4 regions of the Peribacillus sp. JNUCC41 genome follow, and region 1 is predicted to be linked to each of the others. Evidence: riboswitches for the same ligand, from Rfam matches in the RefSeq annotation. Region 1 holds a riboswitch; each other region holds the start of a gene.

What was found. A riboswitch is a leader RNA that binds a small molecule or an ion and turns the genes downstream of it on or off. The one in region 1 is predicted to bind cobalamin.
Region 2: another riboswitch for cobalamin. It lies ahead of JNUCC41_RS14160 (ribonucleoside-diphosphate reductase subunit alpha); the one in region 1 lies ahead of JNUCC41_RS10980 (hypothetical protein).
Region 3: another riboswitch for cobalamin. It lies ahead of metE (5-methyltetrahydropteroyltriglutamate--homocysteine S-methyltransferase); the one in region 1 lies ahead of JNUCC41_RS10980 (hypothetical protein).
Region 4: another riboswitch for cobalamin. It lies ahead of JNUCC41_RS20200 ((2Fe-2S) ferredoxin domain-containing protein); the one in region 1 lies ahead of JNUCC41_RS10980 (hypothetical protein).

What each region holds. Positions count from the first base shown of each region.
Region 1 is NZ_CP062163.1:2,219,811-2,224,963, forward strand. Features, by position in the region: gene JNUCC41_RS10975 (ABC transporter substrate-binding protein) at 146-1,096, opposite strand; gene JNUCC41_RS10980 (hypothetical protein) at 1,100-1,645, opposite strand; cobalamin riboswitch at 1,803-2,022, opposite strand; gene JNUCC41_RS10985 (AAA family ATPase) at 2,211-3,167, shown strand; gene JNUCC41_RS10990 (DUF58 domain-containing protein) at 3,200-4,360, shown strand; gene JNUCC41_RS10995 (DUF4129 domain-containing transglutaminase family protein) at 4,357-5,153, shown strand, end outside.
Region 2 is NZ_CP062163.1:2,913,326-2,918,478, forward strand. Features, by position in the region: gene JNUCC41_RS14160 (ribonucleoside-diphosphate reductase subunit alpha) at 1-1,397, opposite strand, end outside; cobalamin riboswitch at 1,537-1,717, opposite strand; gene JNUCC41_RS14165 (manganese-dependent inorganic pyrophosphatase) at 2,011-2,940, shown strand; gene JNUCC41_RS14170 (hypothetical protein) at 3,039-3,185, opposite strand; gene JNUCC41_RS14175 (SulP family inorganic anion transporter) at 3,270-4,727, opposite strand; gene JNUCC41_RS14180 (hypothetical protein) at 5,025-5,153, shown strand, end outside.
Region 3 is NZ_CP062163.1:2,626,173-2,631,325, reverse strand. Features, by position in the region: gene JNUCC41_RS12795 (D-2-hydroxyacid dehydrogenase) at 1-267, opposite strand, end outside; gene JNUCC41_RS12790 (aminopeptidase) at 417-1,526, opposite strand; gene bcp (thioredoxin-dependent thiol peroxidase) at 1,538-2,008, opposite strand; gene JNUCC41_RS12780 (potassium channel family protein) at 2,071-2,490, opposite strand; cobalamin riboswitch at 2,730-2,922, shown strand; gene metE (5-methyltetrahydropteroyltriglutamate--homocysteine S-methyltransferase) at 3,067-5,153, shown strand, end outside.
Region 4 is NZ_CP062163.1:4,157,040-4,162,192, reverse strand. Features, by position in the region: gene JNUCC41_RS20210 (sirohydrochlorin chelatase) at 1-119, opposite strand, end outside; gene cobJ (precorrin-3B C(17)-methyltransferase) at 138-1,775, opposite strand; gene JNUCC41_RS20200 ((2Fe-2S) ferredoxin domain-containing protein) at 1,790-2,158, opposite strand; cobalamin riboswitch at 2,309-2,499, opposite strand; cobalamin riboswitch at 2,703-2,896, shown strand; gene JNUCC41_RS20195 (hypothetical protein) at 2,880-3,050, shown strand; gene JNUCC41_RS20190 (energy-coupling factor ABC transporter permease) at 3,071-3,814, shown strand; gene JNUCC41_RS20185 (energy-coupling factor ABC transporter substrate-binding protein) at 3,816-4,127, shown strand; gene cbiQ (cobalt ECF transporter T component CbiQ) at 4,114-4,890, shown strand; gene JNUCC41_RS20175 (energy-coupling factor ABC transporter ATP-binding protein) at 4,909-5,153, shown strand, end outside.

The DNA.
Region 1 (5,153 bases):
CTTAACATAGTCGATGTAGAGCCTAATTCTCTTAAACCTGGCCCAAATTGGTGTTTCTAAAAGGGGTTCAGAATTTTTTAATTCCGAACCCCTTTTGACTACAAACTTAGATGCGCCGATTAATTGGCGCATCCCTCTTATCGTGTTATTTGAACAAGTCAGGATAGACAGTCTTTGCTGCGAGTTCAACAGCTTCCCCAATCCTTGGTCCAGGACGTGACATGATATTTTCATCAAGTAAATGGACTTCATCGTTCTTCACCGCATCGATATCTACCCAGCCCTTACGCGATTTAATTTCACCAATGGCATCATCTGCATACGTGGCCGTGGTGATGATGGATTTAGGGTTCCTTTTGACGATTTCTTCATCGGATACTTTAACCCAGCCTTTTTGGTCATCAAAGATGTTTTTTATGCCGGCAGTGTCCAGGATTTCATTTTGGAAGGTCTCCGATCCTGTTGTATAGATTTCCGGAGCAGGGCTAATTTCAAAGTATGTTTGCTCCTTTTCATCTACAGTTTTCACTTTTTCTTGGACATTTGTAATTTGGGATTTGATATCTTTCACTAATTCATCCCCTTTTTCGGCTACACCCATCACTTTAGCAATCTGCCCGATATCACCATATACATCATCGAAATTTGCCGCAGATTTAATGATGAATACAGGGATGCCGGCATCTTCAAGTGGTTTCAGTGCCGTTTCATCCCCAATGGAATAAGCGATGATGGCATCAGGTTTCAAGGCAATGATTTTTTCTGCATTGATGTTAACGGAGTCTGAAACATGTTCGATATCCTTCGCTTCCTCTGGATAATTATCAAAGTCGGTCACGCCAACGACTTTATCACCCTGTTCAAGGGCAAATAAGATTTCCGTATTGCTTGGCTGAAGTGAAACGACCTTTTCCGGGATTTTCTCGAATTTTATTTTTTTACCAGAATCATCCGTAACGGTATAGTCCTTGATATCTTCGACCTTTTTACTATCTTTATTATCCTTTGAGGATTGATCATCGTTCACTCCGCATCCGGTGAGGAAAAGCGTAAGCATCAGCATGGAAATCCAACTGAATCCTAGGGTTCTCTTCATTATTTATTCCTCCGTTTTCTTTTTCATTGGTTTGGTTGGGTATGATTTACTTATAAAAGGAATCTCCTCGATCCCCTGTTGCTTATTGACGTAGACTGCCATCACAAATAATACATTTGCAAGCAAGTGAGCGTAATCAAAAAGAATTCCTGGAATTTCCTTTTCTAGACTTACCTTGTGTAAAGCGCGCACGGACTTTTTGGCCTCACTGCGGCAAGTATGCAAAGTACATGCTGCGGTTGATCCTTGTGGAAGGACGAATGTTTCGATTCGATCCCTCACTTCAGCGACATATCGGTCGTAGATTGCACTTAAGCGGTCGAGATCATCGCCGGTAATGGCTAAAACCCCACGGACTGAGCCGTTTAAATGGTAAACCATGGGCAATAATTCCATTAAGTCATAGTATACATCGGGGACGTCCTCAGTAAGTGAGGCGGCCAAGCCGATCTGTGTCGTCAATGAGTCTGTGCGGATTTCAAAATCGACGGTCGATACTGACTCACGCATGTATGGGTAGCATAAAAAACGAAAGTCTTTCTTTGCCATAAATCTTCCTCCTTTTACGTATTGGGTGAATGACCTCCGTATTGCTTTTCCCAGCAAGACAAATAGCCGACCAAGAGTTTTGGTCGGCTTCGGGCATCTATATATCTGTAGTAGAAAAAGATGGGAGAGCCGTACAATCTCCTATCTTCCGAAGAGCATAATACGATGAAAAAAGGCAGGTCTCCTGGCTTGTGCGTCATTTTACTCTAAGAACCTTCCCATTTGGGTTAAATGGCCGGTAGTCGGCGAGCGATTACATCCTCAAATAGTGGTAAACATCTTATTTCATTAGCACTTACAGTTGCGGAAACAGCTTCGGTTTTAAACCGAATTCCCTATTAAGCTGACAATGCAGCACCATTTTCTGCAAGATTCATATTCACTTAGCAACAGTTTACCATACCTTTTTCAATAGACTGCATTAATATTTTTAGACAAATTCGTTTATGGTTTACCGAATATCTAGTAAACTTACAATGTAAGGTTTAATTGGTGCTTAATGTAAAATTTTGATATAGAAAAGGTATGAAATAATGGTGATACTGTGAATCCCGGGAGGTAGAGAATGAATTATAAGCAAGTCAATCAAAAACTGGAAATCGTTCTGGGGAATATCGAAAAGGTGATTATCGGAAAACGGGATATAGCAGAACTAAGTATCGTGGCACTCCTTTCCGGTGGACATGTTTTATTGGAGGATGTTCCGGGCGTGGGGAAGACAGTCATGGTAAGGGCACTGGCAAAATCTATAGGTGCAAGCTTTAAGAGAATTCAATTCACACCTGATTTACTTCCTTCTGATGTTACTGGTGTTTCGATCTTCAATCCTAAGGAACAAGAATTCATTTTTAGGCCAGGTCCGATAATGGGACATATTATTTTAGCCGATGAAATTAACCGGACCTCGCCGAAAACTCAGTCTGCATTACTTGAAGCCATGGAAGAGGCAAGCGTGACGATTGATGGTGTCACAAGGAGATTGGAGAAGCCGTTCTTCGTAATGGCGACACAAAATCCGATCGAATACGAGGGGACGTATCCGCTTCCGGAGGCTCAATTGGATAGATTCCTATTAAAAATGAAAATGGGCTATCCGGGTGTGGGAGAAGAGATAGAGGTTCTTAATAGAGCTCAATACACGGTACCGCTTGATGAGCTGGAAGCCGTCATCACCTTGGATGAATTGATAGAATTACAGGCTGAGGTAAAAGCTGTGATAGTGGATGACACAATAAAACGATATATTGTTGAATTGGCGAATCGAACACGTACGCATGAAGGGGTCTATTTAGGTGTAAGCCCGCGTGGATCGATAGCCTTGATGAAGGCAGCCCAGGCTTACGCGCTGGTCCAGGGCAGGGACTATGTTCTGCCGGACGATGTTCAATATTTGGTTCCATTCGTATTTTCCCACCGGCTTATTTTGAAACCTGAAGCGAAGTATGATGGCTTCGATGCTGGAATGGTGATACATGAAGTTGTGGCGACAACACAGGTACCTGTAAAGCGGGCTATGACCTAATGCGCAAATTCATCAACATTTTAAGGGGAAATATGAGTGTGGTCGGACTTGTATTACTCATGACCGTTTCCTTTTGCTATGCAATGTTTCAAGGTGGTTTTGTCAGTTGGTTCATTTTTTATTCATTTTTGCCGTTTTCTGTGTACGCTTTGATTCTGCTGTTTTATCCGCTGCATGATTTGATCGTTGAGAGAAAGGTCAATAAAAGGGAATGTCAGGCCGGCGAATCTGTTGAAATAGCATTGACGTTTATCCGTAAAAACCGGCTGCCCCTATTATTTATGGTGGTAGAGGAGGAATTCCCTCAGCGTCTGGAAGATAGGGGATTCCAAAGGAAAGTCATTATCTTTCCGGGATTCAGGCGTACCTTCAGCATGTCATATACCTTGGAAGACATGGAGCGTGGAGAGCATTCATTTCAATCGATCCGCTTTTGGGTTGGGGATTTTTTCGGGTTAGTCGAAAAGGAAGCGATATATAGTTCACCTCTGAAAATAACTGTTTTTCCTCGTTATCATGAGCTTGCCTACAGTGGTATTGATCGAGTGTTCAATCAGGGGGCAGTGGTTTCAACAAAGAAAACACAACGGGAACATTCAGTGGTATCCGGAGTAAGGGAATATCAGCCAGGCGATCAGTTGTCATGGATTAATTGGAAGGCGACGGCCAGAACGAGTGAAATCATGACGAAGGAATTCGAAGTGCAGAAAAACCGGGATGTATTCATCATGCTTGATGTAAAGCCGTCGGATTTATTCGAAGAATCCATTGTAATGGCGGCTTCCGTTGCTCACGCCATGTTAAAGAAAGGCATGGAAATTGGGTATGTGAGTATGGGGTCGAGGATGATCATACCGGCAGCAGCAGGCAATAACCAGAAACGAAAGATTTTTTACAGACTTGTTAAAGAAGAGCCGAGTGTTGTAAACGCATTAAATGAAAATGTCAGGAAGGGAATTCTTCCGGCAAACGCTGCTGTGATATTCATCGTTTCAGACTTAACTTTAGAAAAGGTGGACATATTGAGTGCTTTCCAGCCTAATCAGGGATTAATGTTATGTGTTAAGAAACAGGCAAATCTTACTGATGAGGAAAGGTTATCAAGTTCTACAGCTGTTTCGAGGGGGATGAAGGTTAGCTTTTTTGAACAGGGCCAACTAAAGTTTGATAGATCAGAGGTGATGGCAAAGTGAATGTCACTACCGAAAAGTTGGAAGGATACATGCATGTCTTGATGTATGTATTTGGTCTGTTGTTGATTACTGAATGGTTAAGGCCTGTCGATAAACTCACCGATACAGGTAATATCATCATTTTTATTTTATTTTTGCTCTTTTCCCTGCTGCTGCATTATTTCCGCCTACATTGGTCAATCCGAGTTATTCTCAATAGTGCTTATATAATGATTTCATTACAGTTCCTCCATTTAAACGACGCTTTATTTCAATTGTCATGGCTGAAAGGATTTCTAGCGGATTTTAAGGGCAATCTTGGTTTCATATATGATGGGAATTGGGAGTTGATCACAAATCCATTTCGAACGTTGTTATTTTTTGTCCTTCTTTGGCTTGTAACATACTTGATCCATTACTGGGTGATGGTGAGGCAAAGCATCTTTTTCTTTTTTATGTTAACGGTGATTTTTATATCTGTACTAGACACATTCACTCCTTATGCGGGGGATATGGCAATGATTAGAATAATCATCATCGGCTTCTTGATGCTAGGCCTGCTGTCCCTGCTGCGTCTGACGATACAGGAGAGGATCAAGTTTCAGATGGCTTCCATCAATAAGTGGATCTTGATGCTGACCGGCATGATATTGGTAAGTGTCCTTGTTGGTTTCGCTGCCCCGAAGCTCTCTCCGCAGTGGCCGGACCCGGTGCCTTATATTACTTCTTATTCTGATAAAGCGGGGAAAGAAGAAGGCGGTTCGAAGCGTAAAAGTGTGGGATATGATGAAGACGATTCGGCGCTTGGCGGTTC
Region 2 (5,153 bases), 690 kb from region 1:
AAGTTTTGGGCAATCTCCGTGCAAAGGTTAGAGCAATAAATCATACCTTTATGCTTATTGGGATTCTTCCGATTCACTTCATCGCGGTAGAACATATACGGTACGCCTTCTTCCAATTGAGAAATCATGATGCTTTTCATGATGTCCATCGCTTTGATTTTTTCAAAGCTATAGTTTGGAAGTGTGCCATTTTCTGCGGCCTCGACAGCAAGTGCATAATGATTCCTGAAGCTTCCTTCGCCTTTCTTCTCGTCATAAAGATCTTCAAGTGAAAATCCAAGGGTTTGTTTAACGGTATGCGGATCGAAAAGATACCATTCTTTTCTGTCGCGTACAGCTTCCATGAATAAATCGGGTATGCATACGCCTGTAAAAATATCATGGGCTTTTAATCTGTCATCCCCGTTTTGTGTCTTTAAATCGAGGAAGCTCATGATATCTTTATGCCAGGCATCCAAGTAAATCGCGATGGCACCTTTACGTTGCCCCAATTGATCGACACTTACAGCTGTCTGGTTGAATAGTCGAATCCAGGGAGTCGTGCCGGAACTGTTTCCAGAGAAACCTCGGATATCAGAACCAAGCGATCGAACCTTACCGACGTAAAGACCTACTCCGCCGCCAAATTTAGATACTTTTGCTGCATCGTAGTTTGATAGGTAAATTCCGTCAATGGAATCTTCAATTGCGTCGATAAAGCAGGAGCTTAATTGTCCATGTGTTTTACCTGAATTGGAGAGTGTAGGAGTAGCAACGGTCATATAAAGATTGGACATGGCCCAGTATGCTTCTTTAATAAGTTGCAGGCGGTGCTCCGTTTTTTCCAATCGCATGATTTCCATCGCGATGATCATGAAACGTTCTTGTGGCAGTTCGTAGACCTTGTCCTTTTGAGGGCGGGCCAGATAGCGGTCGTTCAATAAGTAGATGCCTATGTACGAGAATAATTTATCTTTTTCCGGATCGATCACCGAACCCAATTCCTCAATTTCCGCTTTCGTATATGAAGATAGCAGTTCTGATTTATAAATAGGATAACGCTGACCTTCTGAAAGCTGGGAGAGTTCCGCGATCAGCTCATAGAATGGGCCATAACTCATGCCTTCATAGCCTCGATTGGCTTGTGCATCCCTATACATTGTATTCAACAGTTCTGCTGCAGCAACGAACGTCCAATCCGGAGCATCGATATCCACACTTTCAAGAGCGAGCTGAATCAGTTTTTTTGATGCCTGTTCTTCGGTTGAGTCACTTTTGCGATCTAGCCATTTTGTAAAACGCTTTTTGAACTTTTCCATATCGAGATGGCCTTCGAATTCCTTTGATAACATCTCGAGCTGGACGGACTTCGCTTCTGTGTCATTTTCACTTATGGTAGAGTTATATGTTTGAGTCATTAATAATCCTCCTTGTTGACTTCCTTCTAAAATAAAAAAACCGCCCAATGAATTGAGCGGATCAAACGATAGAATAAAAGAGCCATGAAAAAATAGCCGTTAAACTATCGTTTCATCATCTCAATCCCCGAAGAATAAGAAACGTGAAAAATTCAAGGCAGGTCTCCTGACTCATGATCATCCTACTTTGAGTCCTTCCCGTATAGAGAGCTATACAGTGGGTTTCTCATTTCGTCACATTTACAGTTGCGGGGACAGTTCCGGGTTTACACCGGATTCCCTTTTCAGCCATCACTGGCACCTTGGATTATAAAAAATTCTATATATAGTTATTGGTAATGTTTATGTAATCAATATCTAGTATTTCTGCTTATATTATCGTAAGCCATATACGATGATAATTCAACTAATATATTTGAAAAAAACCAACCCTTATCTATTGACAAAGTGAGGGCAGAGTGCGAAGGAATGAAAGAATTTATTGGGGAATGGGTAATTCAAGCACTGATTTTAGGCGATTTTGTGTTAAAATAAATTGTCTAGTGAAGGTGGCTCTCCCTTATTGCGATGAGGGGATTCGCGGAAAAATATTTAAGAAAAAGGGGATAAAATCTTGGAAAAAGTATTAGTTTTTGGACATAAAAACCCGGATACAGACACAATCTGTTCAGCAATCGCTTATGCAGACCTGAAAAAGCAGTTAGGTATCAACGCTGAACCAGTTCGTCTGGGTGAAGTGAATGGTGAAACCCAATATGCATTGGACCAATTCAAATTCGAAGCTCCCCGCCTTGTGGAAAAAGTCGCAGGGGAAGCTGAGGGTGTAATCCTGGTCGATCATAACGAACGCCAGCAAAGTGCTGAAGATATTGACCAAGTCCGTGTATTGGAAGTTATCGACCATCACCGTATCGCTAACTTTGAAACAAGCGATCCACTATATTACCGGGCGGAACCAGTTGGCTGTACGGCAACCATTTTAAATAAAATTTATAAAGAAAATGGCATCGAAGTCCCTAAAGCAATCGCAGGTCTTATGTTGTCTGCCATCATTTCCGATTCGTTATTGTTCAAATCTCCTACATGCACGGAGCAAGACGTTGCAGCAGCAATGGAACTGGCTGCCATTGCGGGAGTCGACGCTGAAACATACGGCTTGGAAATGTTGAAAGCCGGAGCTGACTTGAGCGACAAAACGATTGCCCAGCTTATCACGCTTGATGCAAAGGAATTCTCCATGGGGATGGCTAAAGTGGAGATAGCACAGGTCAATGCTGTAGATCCGAACGAAGTCCTTGCTAAGCAAGCAGAATTGGAAGCGGCGATTGGAGCGGTCATCGCTGAGAAAGAATTGGACTTATTCCTATTTGTCGTAACGGATATCTTGACTAATGACTCTGCTGCCTTGGCGCTTGGTAAAGCAGCTTATGCAGTGGAAAAAGCATACGACGTTTCATTAAACAATAACATCGCCGTCTTAGAAGGCGTTGTATCTCGTAAAAAACAAATCGTGCCGATCTTAACGGACGTATTCAGCAAATAATACAGGAAAAGGGGGTGTTCATTAAAAACATGGACATCCTTTTTCTGTATATGCAAAAAAAGACTCAACCACCATTAAGGGTGGTTGAGTCTTTTTTCTTAATTCAAAGCTTCCTTTTCTTTTTCATAGGCAATGACAATCAGTTCTTTGTTGGCTTCCTCGCCAAGTCTGTTTTCAAAGCTTTTCAGTTCATTCAATAAATCCGGTGACAGATTTGCAGCTGTATAATCCTGCTCGGGTGTCATGCTTTTCGCCCCTTTCAAAAGGAAATAATTCATGTTATCTATTTTGTCGGTTTGAAAAGTTTCTATTCAACAAAACTTACTTCTTCAAGATATTTTACTTTCTGATGTGGCGAGTTTTTCAAGCAATAACGAACTTTCTTCATCCAGTCCTTGCACTTGGACAGGTATTCCCAGAAGCTGATATTTAAGGATAACCGTATCAACGGCACCAACTGCTGAAGCATCCCAGATTTTAGAATGGGAAAAGTCGATGACGATTGAATCGGCTTTTTCCTTGAAGTCGAACTTCGAAACAAAGTCCTGGACAGAAGCGAAAAATACCTGCCCGCTGATATGATAAATGGTTTTCTTAGCCTGAATATCTTCCGTTTTCACTACAGCCACTTTAGAAATTTTAGCGGAGAAGAAAATCATGCTCAAGAGCACTCCGGCAAATACCCCTTTTGATAAATCATGTGTATAAAGGACAATGAGGACCGTCACGATCATCACGGCTGCATCCGACTTAGGAGCTTTAGTGAGCCTCTTTAGGGAAGACCAGTCAAAGGTCCCGATTGAAACCATGATCATGACTGCGACAAGTGCAGCCATCGGGATTTTAATAAGGACATCATTCAATACCACGATTAATACCATAAGAAATGCGCCAGCTACAAAAGTGGAGAGCCGCCCCCTTCCTCCTGATTTAATATTGATACCGGATTGGCCGATCATTGCACATCCCGCCATGCCGCCAAAGCATCCGGCAATGATATTCGAAATCCCCTGGCCTTTGGCTTCCTTATTTTTATTACTGTCCGTGTCAGTCATCTCATCGACTATTTGGGCTGTCAATAATGATTCAAGCAGCCCAACAAATGCAAGGGCTATGGAATAAGGGAAAATGATCGCCAAAGTTTCGAAGGTCAAAGGGATATCTGGAAGCATGAACATCGGTAGCGCTTCGGTCAATTGCCCCATATCCCCAACCGTCCGCACCGTAGCCCCCGTGGCAACTGCAACGATCGTCATGAATATGATGGCGACAAGTGGTGAAGGTATGACTTTCGTGATCAGCGGAAAAAGATAAATGATAGCTAAAGAAACGGCTGTCATGACATACATGATCCATGTTTCGCCCACGAAATGGGTGAGCTGTGCCGTGAAAATCAAGATGGCTAAAGAATTCACAAAACCAGTCATGACCGGCTTCGGTATGAACTTCATTAATTTCCCGATCTTTAAAACCCCTAGTAAAATTTGCAGCAAACCAGTCAATATTGTTGCAGCAAGTAAATAGTTCAAGCCATGATCTTTTACAAGATCGACCATGACGAGTGCCATTGCACCAGTGGCTGCCGATATCATTCCCGGCCTTCCGCCGACAAAAGAGATGACGATGGCAATGCAGAATGAGGCATATAGACCAACCATTGGGTCAACGCCAGCAATGATCGAAAAGGCAATCGCCTCCGGAATCAATGCCAAGGCAACGACAATTCCCGATAGAATATCTCCTCTAACGTTGCCGAACCATTCCTGTTTATATCCAGATGTATTCAAAGAAACACTCCTTCTTTCTATATATGTGTGTTCATTTCTGTTTTAACGCACTAAATTATAGCATGAGTCCTTCTTTCAATCTATATGGATAATATTAACGACAAACCGAGGGCTATTCATTTCGTATTATAGGCGAATGAAGGTAAAAGGCATAAAGGGGGAAATTTCAAGAAATGCCGATGGGCAACATCCAATGATGAAGGGCAAAAAAATTTCCAAAGCCTTCTTAATCGCTTTCGCTTCCATGATTCAGATTTTTCTGTATTTAAATGAATTATGAAAATGGGGGTTACTCCTATGAATAAGAGCGAGAAAAGAACGAAACTGCTGGAAAAGGTTGAGAATCATTTAAGACTGACTGCAAGGAATTTAGTGAAATTCGATACAATCCAAGAAACATTGGATTTTACGGTGGAATCATTTCAA
Region 3 (5,153 bases), 410 kb from region 1:
TGCGTTTGTCACCAGAATGCTACGTTCCTCAATGGCTTTAAATGGCATTAATTCCATCCCTGCACTCATGACCATGATCCATTTCAAGTTCGCCGCTTTCCCAATGATTTCTTCAGTTAAGTCTTCACCATATGTAATTAGGATTTCCGCTTCACGAAGCGGCCCATCCGTCCATCCTTTTTGATAAATGAAGTTCAAATCTGGAAAAGCTTCCACCATCTTCGTTTGGATACCTTCATTCGGAATGACAGTCGAAAGTATTAACATGTTTATCTCTCCCTTTTAATTAACATAAAAAAAACACGGGCTCTATGTGTCCCGCGCAACTTTCTCTGAGGAGGTATTCCCTTAATAAAGCATATTCAGGTGTCCCCTTTTTGAGTTGGACAAAAGCCTTCCCCTTATTAAAAAAGGCTTTATTTTAAACAATTTGGGTTTAATGCATGTAAATCAGGCAAAATGAAATCGCCATCCCTTCTGATCGGGACGTCGTCAAAATAGATGTCACCGCCCCCATATTCCGGACGCTGGATCAAGACCATATCCCAATGTATCGATGAACGATTTCCATTATCCGCTTCTTCATAGGAGAGTCCAATAGCCAAGTGCAGACTCCCGCTTATTTTCTCATCGAACAATATATCGTCCATAGGTTCCAATATATATGGATTGATTCCAATTGCGAACTCCCCTATAAACCGGGACCCTTCATCAATATTAAGAATTTGGTTCATTTCTGAGTCACGATTGGAAGTTGCTTTAATGATTTTTCCCTTTTCAAAGTTTAATTCTATGTCACTAAAGGTGATTCCTTCATAGGTTGTGGGTGTGTTGAAGGATATCCTTCCATTGAGACTATCTTTTATGGGTGCCGTAAACACTTCCCCATCCGGTAAATTCTTTTTTCCGGCACATATGATGGCCGGCATACCTTTAATGGAAAAGGTCAAATCTGTCCCTGGTGAAACGATCCTGACTTTGTCAGTCCGTTCCATCAATTGTTTTAACGGTTTCAAGGCCGCCTCCATTTTCCCGTAATCCATGGTGCAAACGTTCAACAGAAAGTCTTGGTACGTGTTGAAGGGCATGCCGGCTTTTTGCGCTGATGCGTTGGTTGGATAATTAAGTAAGACCCAACGTCGGTTGTTTACATAGAAAAGAGTGGGGGAATTCATGGCCTCCCCCTGAAGACGGTGCCTCTCGATGGGAACATCAGTCATTTCCACTTCGTTTTCTTCCCCTGTGATGATGATGACTGCATCGATATCCGTATATTTCTTCAGAGCCCATTGCGAAGATGTGTCAAGTTGTTCCTTCACATTCCCTTGTAACAGGTGGCGGCTTATCTCATCGTCTTCGAGTTCTACATATGGATAAGCACCCACTCTGTATATTTCATCAATCAGCTCTTTCAATAATGGTTTCGTGTTGATATGCCCCCGTATGAGGATTCTCTCTTTTGGCTGTATTTGTATCGAATGATGAATCAGCCTGGCTGCAAGCTTCGTTATTCGCTCATCCTTCATCTGCCTGTCCCTTATTTTTCGAGGTCGCGAAGAGTTTCAAGAGCTTCTTCGACGTGGCCTTTGACTTTTACTTTACGCCATTCTTTGACTACCTTACCAGCCTTATCTATCAGGAAAGTTGAACGTTCAATGCCCATATACTCCTTGCCAAAGTTCTTTTTCAATTGCCAAACATCAAATGATTCAGCCGCTTCATGATTTTCGTCAGCAAGCAGCAGAAAAGGCAATCCATGCTTTTCGATGAACTTTTCATGACGTGCCGCTGGATCTGGGCTGATACCAATGATGACCGCGTCCAATTCCTCAAATTGCTCATTATGGTCCCGGAAATCACAGGCCTCCGTCGTGCAACCTGGCGTCATGTCTTTTGGATAAAAATATAAAACAATGTTTTTCCCCTTAAAATCCGATAGGGAAACCATTTCACCATTGTTTGCAGGGAGTTTGAAATCAGGTGCTTTTTCTCCAATTTTAACAGTCATATTGAACCCTCCATTTCTTTCATTATGGTAAGAGTACCCAATAATCGAAAGAAACACAACTTTCATTTATCCTTCCTATCTTTCTGCTCCAAATCGATAACTGTCCGAATCACGAACGCTGCCGGCAGTGTATACCCGATGAAAGCCTGAATGGTAGCTATCATCCTTCCCATGCCAATCGGGGCTATATCTCCATAACCTACAGAAAACATCGTCATCGCACTAAAGTAAAAGGAAGTCTTCAACTGTTCATAGAAAGTGCCATCCAACCGATTGCCCATATCAAGAATCACCGAATGATTCTGAAGCTCGTATAATAAATAAATCAGTGCAAATCCAACCAATATCGTCGCATATAAATTGCCAAGCCACAGCATATCCTCCAGAGAAAACTTCTTTCCTCCCGACTCAACAAGAAATAACGTACGAATGCTCATCACCATGCAAAAAATGATTCCTGCAATCAAGATGTAGAAAGTCATCCCCAACGCCCCATTTCAATACGCCACTCCCTCTATACATACTCCCTGTCCAAACAATATATTCTTTTTTAGGAACAGACCTTATCCTCATCACCAACACACTCAAAAAACGGATTCTTTTCCCGAATCTCATGTTGACCCTTTTGGTTGGATATGTTAAGGTTGTCTAAATTTTTAAAATAGTTTTTATTTTAAAAATCTTCAACCTGCAAACAGTTTATAAAGGCAGGTTTTGTAAAATTTCATATGTGGAAATAGGTTCCTAATTATAAATTAGGATTAAAAGGGAAGTCCGGTGTAATTCCGGCACGGTCCCGCCACTGTAATGGGAGTGTTAGCGCCATCCAATATGCCACTGATCAACGGATCGGGAAGGCCCGCCGCTAATGATAATCCCCAAGTCAGGAGACCTGCCTATTTCAACAACACTGTTTTAACCTACGGGAGATAGGGAGGTGTTAGGGACCTTATAATTGTAAGGGGCATTCTGCGTGCCTCTTATTTTAAGCATTTCTAACTTTCTCTTTTGACGGTTAGGGATGCTTTTTTTATTGTTCAATAATATGAATTGGGAGGATGGGAATTTTGAAAAGCAGTAGTTTGGGTTACCCTCGAATCGGGGAAGATCGTGAATGGAAACGTACATTGGAAGCTTACTGGTCAGGTAAAATCGATGAAGCCGAATTTACGGCACAACTAAAAGCAATCCGTTTAGGCAACGTACAAAAACAGAAGCGGCGGGGCATTGATATCATTCCTGTCAACGACTTCACTTTCTATGATCAAATGCTCGATATGTCCGTCATGTTCGGTCTTGTTCCTGAACGTTATACAGCCTATGAAGGCGGTAGCGTTCCCCTTTCGGTCTATTATTCAATGGCTCGCGGAAACAATAATGAAGTCGCTTCCGAAATGACGAAATGGTTCAATACGAACTATCACTATATTGTCCCTGAATTAAAACTGCCACAGCTGACTTTAACAGAAAATAAACCACTTGCAGCATATCGGGAAGCCAAGGAAAAGCTAGGGATTGAAACGAAGCCCGTGTTGATCGGACCTTATACCTTCATCTCCCTCTCCAAAGGCTTCAATAAACAAGAGATCCCTGGCATCATCTTGAGCTTGCTTCCCCTATACACGCAAATCCTGCGGGAGTTGGAGCAAGAAGGCGTGAAGTGGGTACAAATGGATGAACCTGCTCTTGTTTCATCCATTTCCAAGGATGATATGCAAACTGTTACTTACCTCTATGAAAAGCTGAATGAAGCAGCACCAAACCTGAACATCATGCTACAAACATACTTTGATGCCGTGGAACACTACCAAGAAGTCATCGAATTAAAAGTCCAAGGAATCGGTCTTGATTTTGTACATGATAAAGGGAGGAATCTAAGTAATCTTGTAGCATCCGGCTTCCCGAAGGACAAAGTGCTTGCTGCAGGTGTGATTGACGGAAAAAACATTTGGCTATCTGATTTATCGAAAAAAATTCAATTGATCGAGACTCTTAAGAAAAAGGTAGCCGAAGACCAAATCTGGCTTCAGCCCTCTTGTTCCCTGCTTCATGTCCCAGTGACCGTTCGTAATGAATCCGCCCTTTCAAAAGAAGTGAAACAGGCCCTTGCTTTCGCTGACGAGAAACTTGAGGAAATCACACTCTTGGTCAAAGGGAATAATCAAGGCTTTGAAGCAATCGCCGAAAAAGTCGATGCCAATAAAATTACGGTTCAAACGTTAGCAAGTTCGAATGCACGGAATCATGGGACTGTACGATCGAAAGTCGAAAAGGTTAAAACCAGGACCGCCGGCCGTCAAATTCCATTTAAAGAGCGTTACCAAAAACAGCAGGAATTTTTCAAATTGCCTTTCCTTCCTTCGACTACGATCGGTAGCTTTCCGCAGACACTTGAAGTTAAACAAGCACGCGGGAAATTCAAAAAAGGAGATTGGACCGCTCAGCAATATGAAACATTCGTTAACGAAGAAATCGGCAAATGGATCGAAATCCAAGAAGAAATCGGTTTGGATGTTCTCGTTCACGGGGAATTCGAACGGACGGATATGGTTGAATACTTCGGCCATAAGTTAGGCGGATTCGTCTTTCTGGAAAAGGGTTGGGTCCAATCCTATGGATCCCGCTGCGTAAAACCACCAGTCATCTATGGCGACATCCATTTCATCGAACCGATGACAGTCAGGGAAAGTGTTTACGCACAATCACTGACGAAGAAGACGGTAAAAGGAATGCTTACAGGTCCTGTTACGATTTTGAATTGGTCATTTGTCCGTGATGATATTTCCAGGGAGAATGTTTGTTATCAGCTGGCGCTCGCTTTGGAAAAGGAAGTCATTGCATTGGAATCTGCTGGAATTAAAATGATTCAGGTTGATGAGCCTGCACTTAGAGAAGGTCTGCCATTGAAAAAAAGCGATCGCGACGAGTATTTGAACTGGGCTGTAAATTCATTCTTGATATCCACATCAAGCGTGGAGGAAACAACCCAAATTCATACGCATATGTGCTATTGCGACTTCAACAGTTTCATGGATGTCATCTCCTCCCTTGATGCCGATGTAATTTCCATCGAAACATCTCGTAGTCATGGGGAGCTTGCTTCCGCATTCGAGGAAAAAACATATGAAAAAGGCATTGGCCTGGG
Region 4 (5,153 bases), 1.9 Mb from region 1:
CACGTTTCTATAAGGAAGCGCCCATCCAATGCCGGAATCATATTTTCAATAAAATGAAGGACTTCTTCGTTTCCCGAAGCCAAGCGGCTTCCGTGTCCTACGAACAAAACTGCTTTCATTTATTTTCCCCCTCTTGATTAGTCTTCACAAGGCGCAGGCTCTATGTTTATCTTGGGAGCGATGTCCTGATAAGAAAAATTCTGTATCTTTTTCGAACGTTTGAAGTATTTAAAAAGCTGCTCATTTGGATGGGCATTTTGCTTATACTCCGTGACAATATCAATAATCAGTTCAACAAGCTGTTCAGGTTCAATGCCTTCCGCAACAGGCTGACCTGGATGGGCTGTTCTTCCAACCGGTTTAGCTCCAAGAAATAAGTCAAACTTCCCTTTTCGAAAGACAATCCCGATATCATCCATCACAGCACTATAACAAGCCATCCCACACCCATTAAAACCGATGTTAAGTTCCTTTGGCATTTTCATTCCGCCAAGCACCCGATGTATTTCATCCGCATAAGGAATGGATTCGGTTTTTTCACCATCACAGAAATCACATGCTTTTAATGTCAGTACATCTCCAATCGGTGATAATAGAAAGTTTGCTGATTGCAATTTCCCCGTAATGACTTCCGGATCCATTGTCGGAATCTTTAATACGATTTTATGATTTGGCGTGTATTCCATCGTGCCCTTTTCCCCGACAACTTCCGCAAGTGTCATCATTTGTTTGGGAGTGAATTGTTTATTCGCCACACCTGGACTAACGGCAAGTTCGAATACCGACTCCATTTTTTGCTGAACGATCGGCTCAATGGATTGCTGAACGGTTTGCCCCTTGACTCTTGACAGTGCTTCCATTGCCATTTCAAAGGAAGCTGGCTTCTTTTCAGGTGCTTTTGTAAGTAATCCAACTCCTCCAGAGGATTCGGTGAAGGCTTCTTGATCTAATGCCCACGGTTCCGCTTCTTTTTGCAGACGCTGATGCGGCTTCAATGGTTGCTTTTCCGAATTCAAAGTATATTTCCTCTGATACCCTCTTGGTGTGATGATTTTGTCATCATATAAAAAGGTGGATGAATTACCAATAATGACGGTGGTCAACATTCCAATATCGTGATTCAACATATCTTTCAAATTGGTTATGACAATATCCTGCCTATCTCGATATGCACTTTTCACCAACCCGACAGGTGTATCGGGCGAACGGTAGCGAAGGAGAATGTTCTGTGTTTCAACAATTTGCCTCGTCCGCCTGCCGCTGCGCGGATTATACAGGGCAATGACAAAGTCTGCCATTGCAGCTGCTTCAACCCTTTTAGCGATCAGTTCCCAAGGAGTTAAATGATCACTGAGGCTGATTGTACACGAATCGTGCATGACTGGTGCCCCAAGTAAAGATGCACAAGAGTTTATTGCAGAAATGCCAGGAATGACTTCAATGCCCACTCCAGTTTCTTCTTTCCAGCCTTTTTCAATCAATACTTCATAAACCAACCCAGCCATCCCGTAAACTCCAGCATCCCCGCTGGAGATTACCGCAACTTTCTTACCCAGCTCCGCTTGTTTCACTGCTTCCTGAGCACGTGATACCTCTTCAGTCATCCCCGTACTAATAATCGTTTGATCTGTAAGCAGTCCCTGAATGAGTTCAACATAAGTTTTATAACCAATGATGTAGTCACTTTCTTGAAGGGCTTCGACAGCACGTTTGGTAATGTGTTCAAAATTCCCTGGTCCAAAGCCCACGACGAATAATTTACCGTTTGTACTCATTAAGACATCTCCTTTCACGCTTTGTTCTTTGAAATACCCGTATGAGCAGGAAAATTTGGATTGGGTGCCATTTCCCCATCATTGAATTGGTAGATCATTTGTGGAACAAACTCCCCATCATCGATATGGCTGACAATTTGGCGACCGAAATCAGGTGTCTCCACTCGATACCAGTTTCCTTGAGGATAGGCAATCACAACGCAGGCATCCTTACATCTTCCGTTACACCGTGTCCTGGTTGTATGGATTTTCATGTCCAGTCCTTTGGAAGTAATTTCATCGCGAATCGCCTGGGTTACTTCTTCCCCGCCCTTTTTCATACAGCTGCTTCCATTACAAATCAACAGATGTGTATTTGTACCCATTAAGTTCCAAGTAGTCATGTTCTTCCTCCTGCGTTCAGGGAAAAGGCAAAATAAAAAACCTTAACATAAGAGTCAAGGTTTAAAAAAACTATATGGATGAGGAGCCCCAGGCAAGAATGCCCAATCTCCCAAAATCGTCATAGTCCTTCTACCTTTCCCTCCGAAAAGTATCATGCAATTTTAAAAGCAGGTTTCCTGGCTTACGCTTCATTTTACCTTGTCCCTTCCCGGCAACAATGCCAGTGGCTATCGACAATTTCATCAGCGTTTACAGTAGCGGGGGCTGCATCGGATTTTCACCGATTTCCCTATTATCCCTTGCTTATTCACACAAGGGCACTTTTAAAATGAAATATTTGGTTTTATTATACATTTCTAACTAACTTTATCTATCATATAACAACTTTATCAAAATTCAATAGTTTATTCCGACTGTTTAGAAAAGTTTAATAGTGTATATCCTGTCAACAAGCCTTTCCTTGCAACAAATTTAGTCAAAAAAAAAAAAGATAGTGTAGCTGGAATTATTTCTTTATGGTACACTATACGAGAATTTTCTAAATAATTACATAAGTTTTATGGTGTTGAATTTTTCGGAGTTCAGCTTAAAAGGGAAGCCGGTGAAAATCCGGAGCGGTCCCGCCACTGTAAAGGGGAGTCCTATTACTTTAACTATTCCACTGTCAAATGAGATGGGAAGGATGTAATGGGATGATGAACCAAAGCCAGGAGACCTGCCATGAAGCGTGAAACTGTTTCAACCTACGAGGATGGGTGTGCGGATCAGGCAGAAAGGCCCATGGTTGGTTTATGCTGCAAAATTCCTGTTCATTACGCACTTCTTTCCTTTGAGAGAAGTGCTTTTTATGTTGGGCGCGCCTTTCTTCTCAAGATTGATCAGAAAAATTAAAAGTTTTGAAAGGAGAAAGAATGAAAAGAACCAATTGGAAGACCATTTATTTTGTCATTTTACTGCTTTTCGTCCCAAAACGGGCAATGGCCATGCATATCATGGAGGGCTTTTTACCCATTGAATGGGCTATATTCTGGTGGGCCGTGACGCTCCCATTTTTAATCCTGGGTTACCGGTCCATTAGATCCAAAGTAAGGGAAAACCCAGAAACAAAAATGATGCTTGGCTTATCGGGTGCATTTGTATTCATTTTATCTGCCCTAAAGATTCCTTCCGTTACGGGAAGTTCTTCACACCCTACCGGAGTTGGTTTGGGCTCCATTCTATTCGGACCGTTGGCCATGAGTGTCGTTGGCTCCATCGTTCTGTTATTTCAAGCCGTTTTACTGGCTCACGGAGGATTGACGACATTAGGGGCCAATGCATTTTCCATGGCCGTTTGCGGACCGTTCATTGCTTACTTCGTCTTCAAGGGCGCAACTAAATTAGGTTGGTCCTTTTCATTTGCCGTGTTCTTGGCTGCTGCTTTTGGAGATTTGGGAACCTATGTGGTAACTTCCATTCAACTTGCTCTTGCTTTTCCATCCGAGGTAGGAGGATTCATGGCCTCTTTCAGTAAATTCGCAGGGATTTTTGCCCTGACCCAAATTCCCTTGGCAATCAGTGAGGGGTTATTGACAGTCGTCGTGATGAATTTCTTAAAAAAATACAATCTAGGCGAATTGAAATTGCTGCGAGTTTTATCTAAGGAGGCCCGTTAACATGAAAAAAAGTTTACTGTTGCTTTTCCTGGTCGTCGTTCTTGCTACCATACCGTTAATCACCCAACAAGGAACGGAATTTGGCGGTGCCGATGGAGAAGCTGAAAAAGCCATCACCAAAATCCAGCCGGAATACAAGCCATGGTTCAACAGTATTTGGGAGCCGCCAGGTGCGGAAACCGAAAGTTTATTATTTGCGCTGCAAGCTGCAATCGGAGCCGGTTTCATTGGTTATTTCATAGGTGTAACGAGACAACGGAATAAACAAACCAAACAGGAAATTCCCGGAAAATCGAAGCATGTTACTCATTGATAAATATGCCTATTTCAATGGGCTAAAGGATGTACATCCGTTGGAAAAGATGGTTTTTGCACTCTCCCTTATGCTATTTTCGTTAACGGTAAGGGATATGACCGTTTCGCTCATCACTTTTACGGTGATGAGCGCTTTAATCATTTTTGCGGCAAAAATCCCGCTTTCTTATTATCTTAAATTACTTCTATTACCGGGATTTTTTATACTATCAGGAACAATTACCATCCTTATTTCTTTTACAAGCAAATTTACTTCGTTTTCGAATATATGGTGGTCCTGGAAGGTCGGGAACTGGCAAATATTCATCAGCGATGACAGCATAGGAACAGTGATCAATTTGATCACTGTCGTATTAGGCAGCATCAGCTGTTTATATTTTCTTACCTTAACTACACCCATTACCGTCATTCTATCGGTGATGCGAAAACTTAAAGTGCCTTCCTTATTGGTCGATTTAATAGAATTGACCTATCGCTTCATCTTTATTTTTTTAGAAACGGCTTTGGCCATTCACCAATCACAAGCTTCACGGCTGGGGTATGGTTCGTTAATGAAAGGCATTCGATCTCTCGGATTACTAACCTCATCATTATTTTTAGGAGTATTGCAGCGCTCTGGACATTTGACGATGGCCATGAACGCAAGAGGCTATCAGGAGAACCTTTCCTATATAGAGGATACTTACACCTATTCCTCACGCAATTGGCTGATCGCGATTGTAATACTAGGAAGCTTAATCTTTATTAATGAATATTTGTAAATTGGAGGCAACCCAAGAATGTACGAGCATATTTTTCATATAGAAGGCCTCACACATCAATTCGCGGATGGGACGTTTGCTTTAAACGACCTTTCGCTAACGATCCAACACGGTAAAAAGATAGCATTACTAGGCAATAATGGTGCCGGCAAATCGACTTTATTCCTCCATTTAAATGGGCTTTTACAACCTACGGCAGGAAAGATCAGATTTAAGGGCAAGAAAATGAAATATGACCGTAAAGCATTATTATCATTACGAAA